Regions from separate parts of the Paenibacillus sp. Soil724D2 genome, predicted to be linked through region 1. Evidence: riboswitches for the same ligand, from Rfam matches in the RefSeq annotation. Region 1 holds a riboswitch; the other holds the start of a gene.
What was found. A riboswitch is a leader RNA that binds a small molecule or an ion and turns the genes downstream of it on or off. The one in region 1 is predicted to bind thiamine pyrophosphate.

Region 1 (4,489 bases):
ATATCCGTAGTGCCGTCTTTCCATATTTTGAGCGGACTAGGCAGCAGCCAGCTTGCTGTACCTCCCCAAGTCACGGCAAGCTGCCATAAAAGCAGCAGAAGGATGACCACAACAATCGGTGGCCACCCCGCTTTGAACCAGCGATGCTGTTTCATTATCTGTATTTCTCCGTCAATTTGTCCATAGAAGCACCTGACGGATTGAAGTAAATTTTCACCTGCGAAATTACGTTAGGGCTGCCCATCTCAATCATCGCGGCATTCATGTCTTGAATGATCGCCAGAAGTTGGTCGAGCTCCCCTTCCATTGTCGTTTCCAGCGGAGATACGAAATATTTCACGCCAGACTTGGCTATCACTTCAATAGCACGGTCTACATAGGGGATGACATCTTCATTGTTTTTCGTTTTCGGAATGATTTGAATACTGACAAGTGCATTAGCCACTATAAGTGCCTCCTCCAACAAATCGTGTTATTTTGAGCTTTCCGGTAAGAATTTGTTCGTGAATGCAGCATCTGCATCGATATTTTTCTCGAGCAGCTTGTGATCAAGCATCCAGGTCGCATAATTTTCCCATACGGATTTTTTTTGTTCGCCCCAACGAGCGGCATCATCTTGATAACGCGGGCTAAGCCATTTTTGACTGGCAAGCACAAGTTTTTTATCTAAATCAGGAACCGCTTTGATCAAAATATTAGCAGCGTCCTCAGGCTTGCTGATCGCAAATTGATACCCTTTCGATGCAGCAGCCATGAAGGCTTTCACGAGCTCAGGCTTCTCTTTGATCATTTTCTCATTCGTCGCAAGAACCGGTGTATAGTAATCCAGTTTATCCGAATATTTGTTCAAATAAATCATGTTCAGCGGCTCACCGCGCAGCTCGGCATCTACACCTGTCCAAGCGTAGTAAATCCATGCGAAATCAATATCCCGCTTAACGGCAGTGAAATAATCGGCATCACCGATGTTCACGATCTTCACTTTGCTTGGATCTGCTTTTTCGGATTGCATAAGCGAGTCGATCATCGCACTTTCTGACGGTGCACCCCAACCGCCATACGTTTTCCCCTCGAAATCCTTAGGCGACTTGATGTTCTTCGCTACCGGCGATGCAAAACCGGATGTGTTATGCTGAATCACCGCAGCAATGGAAACTAACGGTACACCTTGAATTCGTCCTTGTGTAATACTTTCTTGATAACTGACACCGAATTCCGCAGCGCCTGAAGCAATCATCGCATCGGCTCCGCCTTCACCAGGAGCAATAATTTCTACATTCAGTCCCTCTTTTTCAAAAAAGCCTTGATCCTTAGCGACGTATAACCCCGTATGGTTCGTATTTGGCGTCCAGTCTAGAACGACCTTCACGTTCGTTAACGGCTTGGCCGTTTGTTTTGCCGGCTGTTCTGCCATCTTATTACCGCAACCTGCCAAGGCGACTGTTAAGCTCACTAGCATAAGTGGTGCAATTTTCTTCCATTTCATTCTTTGTTTCCCCTCTCCACATCTCTTTTTAACCACAAGAAAAAGCCCCCGTTATCCGGGAGCGCCATGTGTAGAAAATGATAAACCCATTCGAAACAGATCGAATGAACGTGCATTTATGTGAGTTCTCTACGCTGGCATTACCCAGATCAGATTAACGGTGAGTGACAATGACGGTCACAATCTCAGCCTGACTTCTCAAGCTCCCGTGGGTTCTTATTGGTTTGTTTATACCATACCTCATGTTCGTACTTATTGCAAACAGAAATGATAACTACATTCCTGCTGCATCCAGCAAATTGGGCTTATGTTATACGCTTTTGATGCTTGTTGATAACTCTCATTAACTTCTTCAGCAGACCCGACGGCCATAACTTCAAATTTGTTTGTAACGTTGGTCAAAGGCTTTGTACATATAGGCAGCCATCCGTGGTTACTGTTGTTGTATTTTCTGCAACATTTTCCACTCACAAACGCTATTTATTAAGTGTAAGTTGTAGTTTGTACAACACTTCTTTTTACCCCTTTGGAGAAATGACCTGTAGGGGTCCAAACTGTTGCACTTTATGCAACATCGTATCGCAATAGCGCTTTTATAGGCTGCAATTGTTGCATTTCCTACAACATCATCCATCGAGAGTTCGTCCAGCCCTTCACCAACCTTTAAAAACAAGAAAAAACCACCGTTTACCTTATGAATCCCCCCCTAAATTTTTCATCGGTTTAACCCAGGGGTTTTTCCAATGTTTATTCTAAGGGGCGCTCTTCAAAGGAACAGTGGCCTTAATTAATATGTCTAGTTTCTCGCAAGAGTCAATTGCCATGTGACGCCGAAACGATCACCAACCCAACCAAACTTTTCACTAAATGGGTAGGCCGCTAATGGCATGAACACCTTGCCGTCTTGCGCTAACTTCTCATACACGCGATCAATTTCCTCTTCACTGTCACATGTAACGTACAAAGAAATCGCAGGTGTAAAAGTGAAATCGTGCTTTACATAGCTATCTATGCACATAAAAACCTGTCCATGAAGTGAAAACGTGGCGTGCACAACACTTCCCTCCGCGCCTGCTTCGCCTGCTCCATAGCGTTTTATGGTCAATATCTCGGAATGGTCAAATAAAGAAGTATAGAAATTCATGGCTTCCTCAGCTTGACCGGTAAACATTAAAAACGTAGTAATTTTTTGATTTGATTTTTCCAAATACACACAGCTCCTTACGGTCAACTAAGTAACCATTCTTTCATCTGTGATCCCATTCGTTTCGCATCCTGATAGCCAAGCTCGTGCAACGCTTCTAGTTTCTTTGGATCCTTTTCCATACGGCCTACTACTACTTTCGACGAAGGTCGTATAATGATCGCACTTCCATCTGCTTCCATTCGTTCAATGGTTTCTAAGGTTCCATTATAGATTTCACTTCGATTGACAAGTACATTTACAAGGCCGTTATAAGCCGGGTAGAAACTTTTAGCTAGCCACCGCTGCTTAAAGGGACTCTTGCGATACCCCTGTTCTTTGGTCAACACGATAACATGCTTTTTGTTCCCATCAGCAAGAGACTTCTTCACAGGAATCGGATCTACTAAGCCGCCGTCAAACAAGGTCCGACCTTCATAATGAATCGGAGTGGCTACAAATGGCAATGAACTTGATGCTTGAACAATCGGCAAGGTTTGCTGCATAAGCTGATGTTTCGTGTAATAAATAGGTTCGCCCGTATGCGCATCGGTTGTACCGATCGCGAACTGCTGTGACGAGTTATAGAAGGTATCGTAATCAAACGGTACCAGCTTATTCGGCAACTCTTTAAATATAAAATCCATCCCAAATATGCTCTTATGACGGAATAAATTGCGATAGCTTAAATATCGGTGATCTCTAATATAACCGATCGTTACTTTTTTATTACGCCCGGGTTGTTTGGAAATATACGAAACTGCGTTACATGCACCTGCGGATACACCAACCACATAAGGAAAATATAAATCCTCTTCCATAAAGTATTCCAAGACTCCTGCGGTGTATACGCCACGCATACCTCCGCCTTCCAGTACGAGTCCAATTCCTTCCATGGTCACACCTTCTTTCTCTTTCTCTCTGTCTCTAGCCCCTTTCTAGCATACAGGAAATGTCAATTAAAAGAAATGCTCCTCCATCTCCGTAAAAGAGACAAAGAAGCAGATTTCATGCCACTTTATTAGATGGATTCAGGAATTACCCCAGATAATCCACGTTTTTGGCGAATTTTACGGATGATGATGTTAACGCTGCTCCTTGTAGAACTCTTTGATTACCAGGAACTCATCCAAATGCTTAATAAAGAGATCTACGATCACAGGATCGAAATGCCGACCGCGTTCCGTTTTAAGCAAATCCATTACACGATCAAGTTCCCAAGCTTTCTTATAAACACGATCACTGCATAAAGCATCAAATACATCAGCTAATGCGGTTATACGACCATAGAGGTGTATCTCGTCGCCTCGAAGTCCTTGGGGATACCCTGTTCCATCAAAACGCTCATGATGCTGCTGTGCGATGATAGCAGCGGCATTTAAGACTTGCTTGTTCGAATGCTTGAGCATTTCGTACCCCAGATTCGAATGAGTTTTCATAACATCGAATTCTTCACTTGTTAGCGATCCAGGCTTGTTCAAAATCGCGTCTGGTATGCCAACTTTACCAACATCATGCATCGGCGAAGCCAAGCGAATGACTTCGGCTTCCTGCTCAGATAATCCATATTTAATAGCCAGTAAACGGGAGTATTCGGCAACTCTTTTCACATGGTGTCCCGTTTCCTTGGATCTCGTTTCCGTGATTTCACCCATCGTATAAATAATTTCTTGCTGTGTGCTTTCAAGCTCTTCATTCAAATAAATATTTTCGAAAGCCACAGAAACATTCGCACAGTAAATATCAACTAAATAATGCTCCCACTCGCTGAGTGCTTTGAATCCATTCATATAGATGACATTTTCCATCCCCATCTTACT
Region 2 (4,489 bases), on a different contig from region 1:
TGGACAGGATCAGCTTCACACCCGGATTCACCCGGTGCAGCCAGGTTTCACGATACGCGAATGTTAGTTGCATAGCATCGCAGCTCCTTCTGCAGCATGTGCAGCGGAGGCCGGCAGCTTCCCAGCCGGCAACTCCTTCACATGCCCATCTTCAACCTGCCAAACGCGAGTGGCGCAGCGTTTCACAATCTCCAGATCGTGCGTGACCATCACAATCACAGTTCCGCTCGCCCGCAGCTGCTCCAGCTGCTGCAAGATGCGGAGGGTACCACGGGCATCAAGCCCGAAGGTGGGCTCATCCAGCAGCAGAATGCGGGGGCCGCGTACCATCGCGGACGCCACGCTTAAGCGCCTCTTCTGGCCCATCGACAGCTGGAACGGATGCCTCTTGCGCAGCGCGAGCAGGTCGTATTCCCTAAGCAGCAGCTCTATAGCCGCCCACTGCACATCCCGCCCCTGATCCGTCTCCAGCAAGGAGTAGGCCAGTTCTTCCTCCACCGAATTCGTGACGAATTGGAATTCGGGGTTCTGGAACACAAAGCCGACTTGCTCCGCAAGCTGCTCGACTTTACTGCCCTTAACCCCCTCGATCCAGCAGCTGCCGCGGGTTGGGATGAGCCGCATGATCGCTAACAGCAGCGAGCTTTTGCCTGCGCCATTGGCACCGACAACGGTAATCCAGTCGCCAGGATAGACGTTCAAGTTATCCACAGAGGTCTTGATCTGCCCTCCGCGTAACCCTACAAAATCGCGAAAGGTCATGACCGGCGCCGAAGTCTGAATGATGGAGGTTGTTTTTAACTCCATCTCCTTATCGTCCCAAACACCAGGGTACCAGATCCCATAGTCAATCATTTGCTGTTTATAAGCTTCGAACACCTCTTGAGGCGTGCCATCTGCTAGCAGTCCTCCATCTGGTGACATAACGATCAAGCGGTTGATGAATCCTAGGATGCCGCTTATTTTATGCTCCACGATAACCAGTGTCTTCTCAGCACTAATCCTTCGAATCGTTTCCCATACCTGCTCAGTGCCTTCTTCATCTAGAAGCGCCGTAGGCTCGTCTAGGAACAGCACTTCCGGCTCTAGGGCGAGCACACTCGCAATAGCCAGCCGCTGTTTCATCCCTTGCGACAGATTCCCAACCAAAGTATGGGTGTCTTCTAGTTCAAGCCCCACCAACTCCAGATAATACGCGATACGAGCAGGCATCTCCTCACGAGGGACTTGTAAATTTTCCAAGACGAAAGCAATTTCCTCATCTACATACGGCATGCAGAACTGTGTCTCCGGATCTTGAAAGACATAGCCTGAGCGGCTTGGAGTGTGAATGCCATCTGCCTTCAGCGGAATCTCTACAATGTCGGGCACAATACCGCTTAACACTTGAAGCAGGGTTGATTTGCCGCAGCCGCTCGGCCCCAGAAGCAGGACCTTCTCTCCAGGTTCTATCGAAAAGGAAACCCCCTGAAATAACAGGGGGGCGTCTTCTCCGGGATATTTTAACCTTAGATTCGTCACGCTCATTCCTTCGCTCATCACGTTACCCCAATGCGTCGTAATCTTTCTTCGAAACAGGACGAACTAGGCTGAGCACACCGGTACGGGCCAGTGCACCCGCTAAGTAGTATGCGAATACGCCGGCGATCAAAGCGCTGCCCAAGAGACGAAGTCCAATAAACAGACAGTAGTTCCAGAATGTGAGTTGATCAATATAGCCATAGTAATTATCCACGAGTAAGGATAAAGCTGCGGATGCGAAGGACGCTAGGATTGTCACGCCCACATTTGCACGGCGGTAAAGGAAAAGAGCAAAAACGAGTTCAGCACCAAGCCCTTGCAGCAACCCATAGACAAGTGTCGAGACACCCCATGAGCCGCCAAAAAGCGCCTCTATCGTCGCCGCCGCTACCTCAGCCAATAACGCAACGCCGGGTTTGCGAATAACCAGAAATGCGAAGGTCGCAGCCATAAACCACATGCCATAGCTCAACTGCTCTGCGTGAAGACCGAATGGTTTCAAAATATCGTACATTGGCCCCCATACGCGATAAATCACACCAAACACCGCTGCGATCACTATAGTGATCAAGATATCAGTCAATTTCAAACCCTTTGCTGCTGTTTCTTTTTGTGCCATCTGTTTGTTCGACTCCTTTTCATATAGATATGTAAAATGGATAGGCGAACACGAAAAAAAAGCCCACCGGGTAGCGGCAGGCATAAAATTAGTGCGGAAAGGCACTTCATTCTCTACGCTGGCATTACCCAGATCAGATTAACGGTCAGTGGCATAGGGCCACTATCTCAGCCTGACTTCATCAAGCACCCGTGTTGCTATTCATTTGGCTTAACTGTAGCGGATTCCCAACTTTTTGGCAATCCTTTTTTTGGGACATTCGCTCTATTTCTCAATCAAATGCTGCAGATCATGCGTCAATCCGTTCAGCTGGCGAATACTGTCTACGATATCTTCAACACGCCTTTGCTGCACTTCAGCACTAGCAAGCACTTCTTGCACGGAAGCTGCGGATTGCTCAGTAATCGCCGCAACGGACGTCATTTCCTCAGCGACTCTTTGTGACGATGTTAGCAATTGAGCATTCATGCGCTGCAGGTTCTCCGCTTGTTCCATGACTTCAGCCGTATTGCTGTTGATGACTTCGAACAGCTGATCGACGCTCTCCGCTGATTTCTTACCAGACTCTACGGCGGTAATGCCGACGGCAACCTTCTCTACAGCTGTCTCTACTTTATCTTGAATAGAGCCTAGAATTTCCGAGATGTCTGTGGAAGCGACGTGCGCATTCTGCGCCAGCTTACGAATTTCGTTCGCAACAACGGAGAAGCCTTTGCCATGCTCGCCTGCGCGGGCAGCCTCGATGGAAGCATTTAACGACAAGAGATTCGTTTGATTCGCTATGTCGGCAATCGTTGTAACGATATTTCCGATTTTCACATTTTCTTCATTGACTGCATTCATAATTTCTGACGTTTCGGTCACGATAACCGTAATATCATTGATTTTGAGTGACAAATCTTCCATCTGATTCTTGCCTTCATTCGTCATCCGCGCCGTATCTCGGGATCTGCTGCTCATCGTGTTCGAAGCGGAAGAGGTCCTCTCAACCGTCTCATTTACTTCCTGAATAGCGGTTGTAATATCCGTGATGCTGGTTGCTTGCGACTCAATACCAATCGAGATTTCTTGAAAAGCAGCCACGACTTCTTCGGTAATTCTGCCCGTAACCGACGCATTATCCTGAAGCGTATTGCTGGATGTTCCAAGCACTTCTGTTGTTGTACGGACGCCTGTCAGAATTTCTTCTGACTTTATACGAGACACCTCAGACTCTTTCACGCTCTTCACTACATTAGCAAGCATTCTAGTTCCAATTTGGCCTTGCCCTACCAAGGTTAAAATGGTCAACAAGTAGAAAGCATTAATGGTTACTAGGCCGAAATCCCCGGGTAATGTGGAGCAAAAATAGTTCAAATTGATAAGTCCAATCACGGCATTAAGCAAAAGCGGTCGGAAGTTCATATACAAAGAAACGAGGGTCAAACCGAGAAACAAGATTAGAATACTGGACAGTGCGGGGTCATGGGCCATAAAAAAGTAAGAAATGATGTTAAAACCAACAGCAATGACATACATCGTGTAAGGTACCCAGATTTTTTTCCAAGTTAAAATGGTACATAAAAGTGCAATCGGTGCTCCGTAAGAGAGCAAAGTCATGATCAATTTCGGCGATTGATAGGCTGCCGCAATTCCAAGCACCAAGCATCCCCATAACAATTTGACCATTAATCCATTTCTTCTGTGTAGTTCTAATCGTTGTTCTGACACTGGAACTTCTCTCCTTTTATTCTACATGAAATGACATTTTATTACATAATTCAACAAAGGGTTGAATAATCCTCTATTTGGAATGATAAAGAGCAAGATCATTACGCAGAAATTGACTTCTAGCTAATAGTGAAACTACAATATGTAGTGTTGGTAATTAAAAATTTATTCTAAAAGGAGATCATTTATAATGGATCATTCAACCATGCAGCACGGACCTGATTTTATGGCTATTTTGCTTTACATAGGATTGGCTATTTTTGTTTTATCGATTATTGGCTATGTATTGGCCGCGAAAGCGCACAAACAGAACTCTAGTCGATTGAAAAAGGCGGAGAAACAGGTTTTGAAAAAAAAGCAAAAGACCTGGCTGCTTCTCTCTCACACTCTTGTTATTATCGCGATATGCTGTGTGGGAACCTCGCTTATTCAGCAAAATTCCAGCAAATACAGTGTAGAAAAACTGAATTTTAATGCTCCTATTCAGGTCGTGACAGATAAAGATTATGGACGAGGGCATGCAGAGGGTACACTATCCTATGAAATGAAAATCCCGACCTCCGGTACACACAGTCCGCATGACTTAAAGTTCGGCTTTTATAAGGAAAGACCTTCCTATGAAATGCTTGTTCATAATTT

Region 2: another riboswitch for thiamine pyrophosphate. It lies ahead of ASG85_RS11390 (ECF transporter S component); the one in region 1 lies ahead of ASG85_RS15640 (ABC transporter substrate-binding protein).

What each region holds. Positions count from the first base shown of each region.
Region 1 covers NZ_LMRY01000014.1:55,683-60,171, forward strand. Annotated here, with positions in the region: gene ASG85_RS15630 (ABC transporter permease) at 1-155, opposite strand, end outside; gene ASG85_RS15635 (MTH1187 family thiamine-binding protein) at 155-445, opposite strand; gene ASG85_RS15640 (ABC transporter substrate-binding protein) at 473-1,486, opposite strand; TPP riboswitch at 1,596-1,706, opposite strand; gene ASG85_RS15650 (VOC family protein) at 2,283-2,693, opposite strand; gene ASG85_RS15655 (patatin family protein) at 2,714-3,565, opposite strand; gene ASG85_RS15660 (DUF3369 domain-containing protein) at 3,755-4,489, opposite strand, start outside.
Region 2 covers NZ_LMRY01000009.1:122,727-127,215, forward strand. Annotated here, with positions in the region: gene ASG85_RS11380 (energy-coupling factor transporter transmembrane component T family protein) at 1-73, opposite strand, end outside; gene ASG85_RS11385 (ABC transporter ATP-binding protein) at 64-1,539, opposite strand; gene ASG85_RS11390 (ECF transporter S component) at 1,544-2,140, opposite strand; TPP riboswitch at 2,235-2,343, opposite strand; gene ASG85_RS11395 (methyl-accepting chemotaxis protein) at 2,405-3,850, opposite strand; gene ASG85_RS11400 (DUF3105 domain-containing protein) at 4,041-4,489, shown strand, end outside.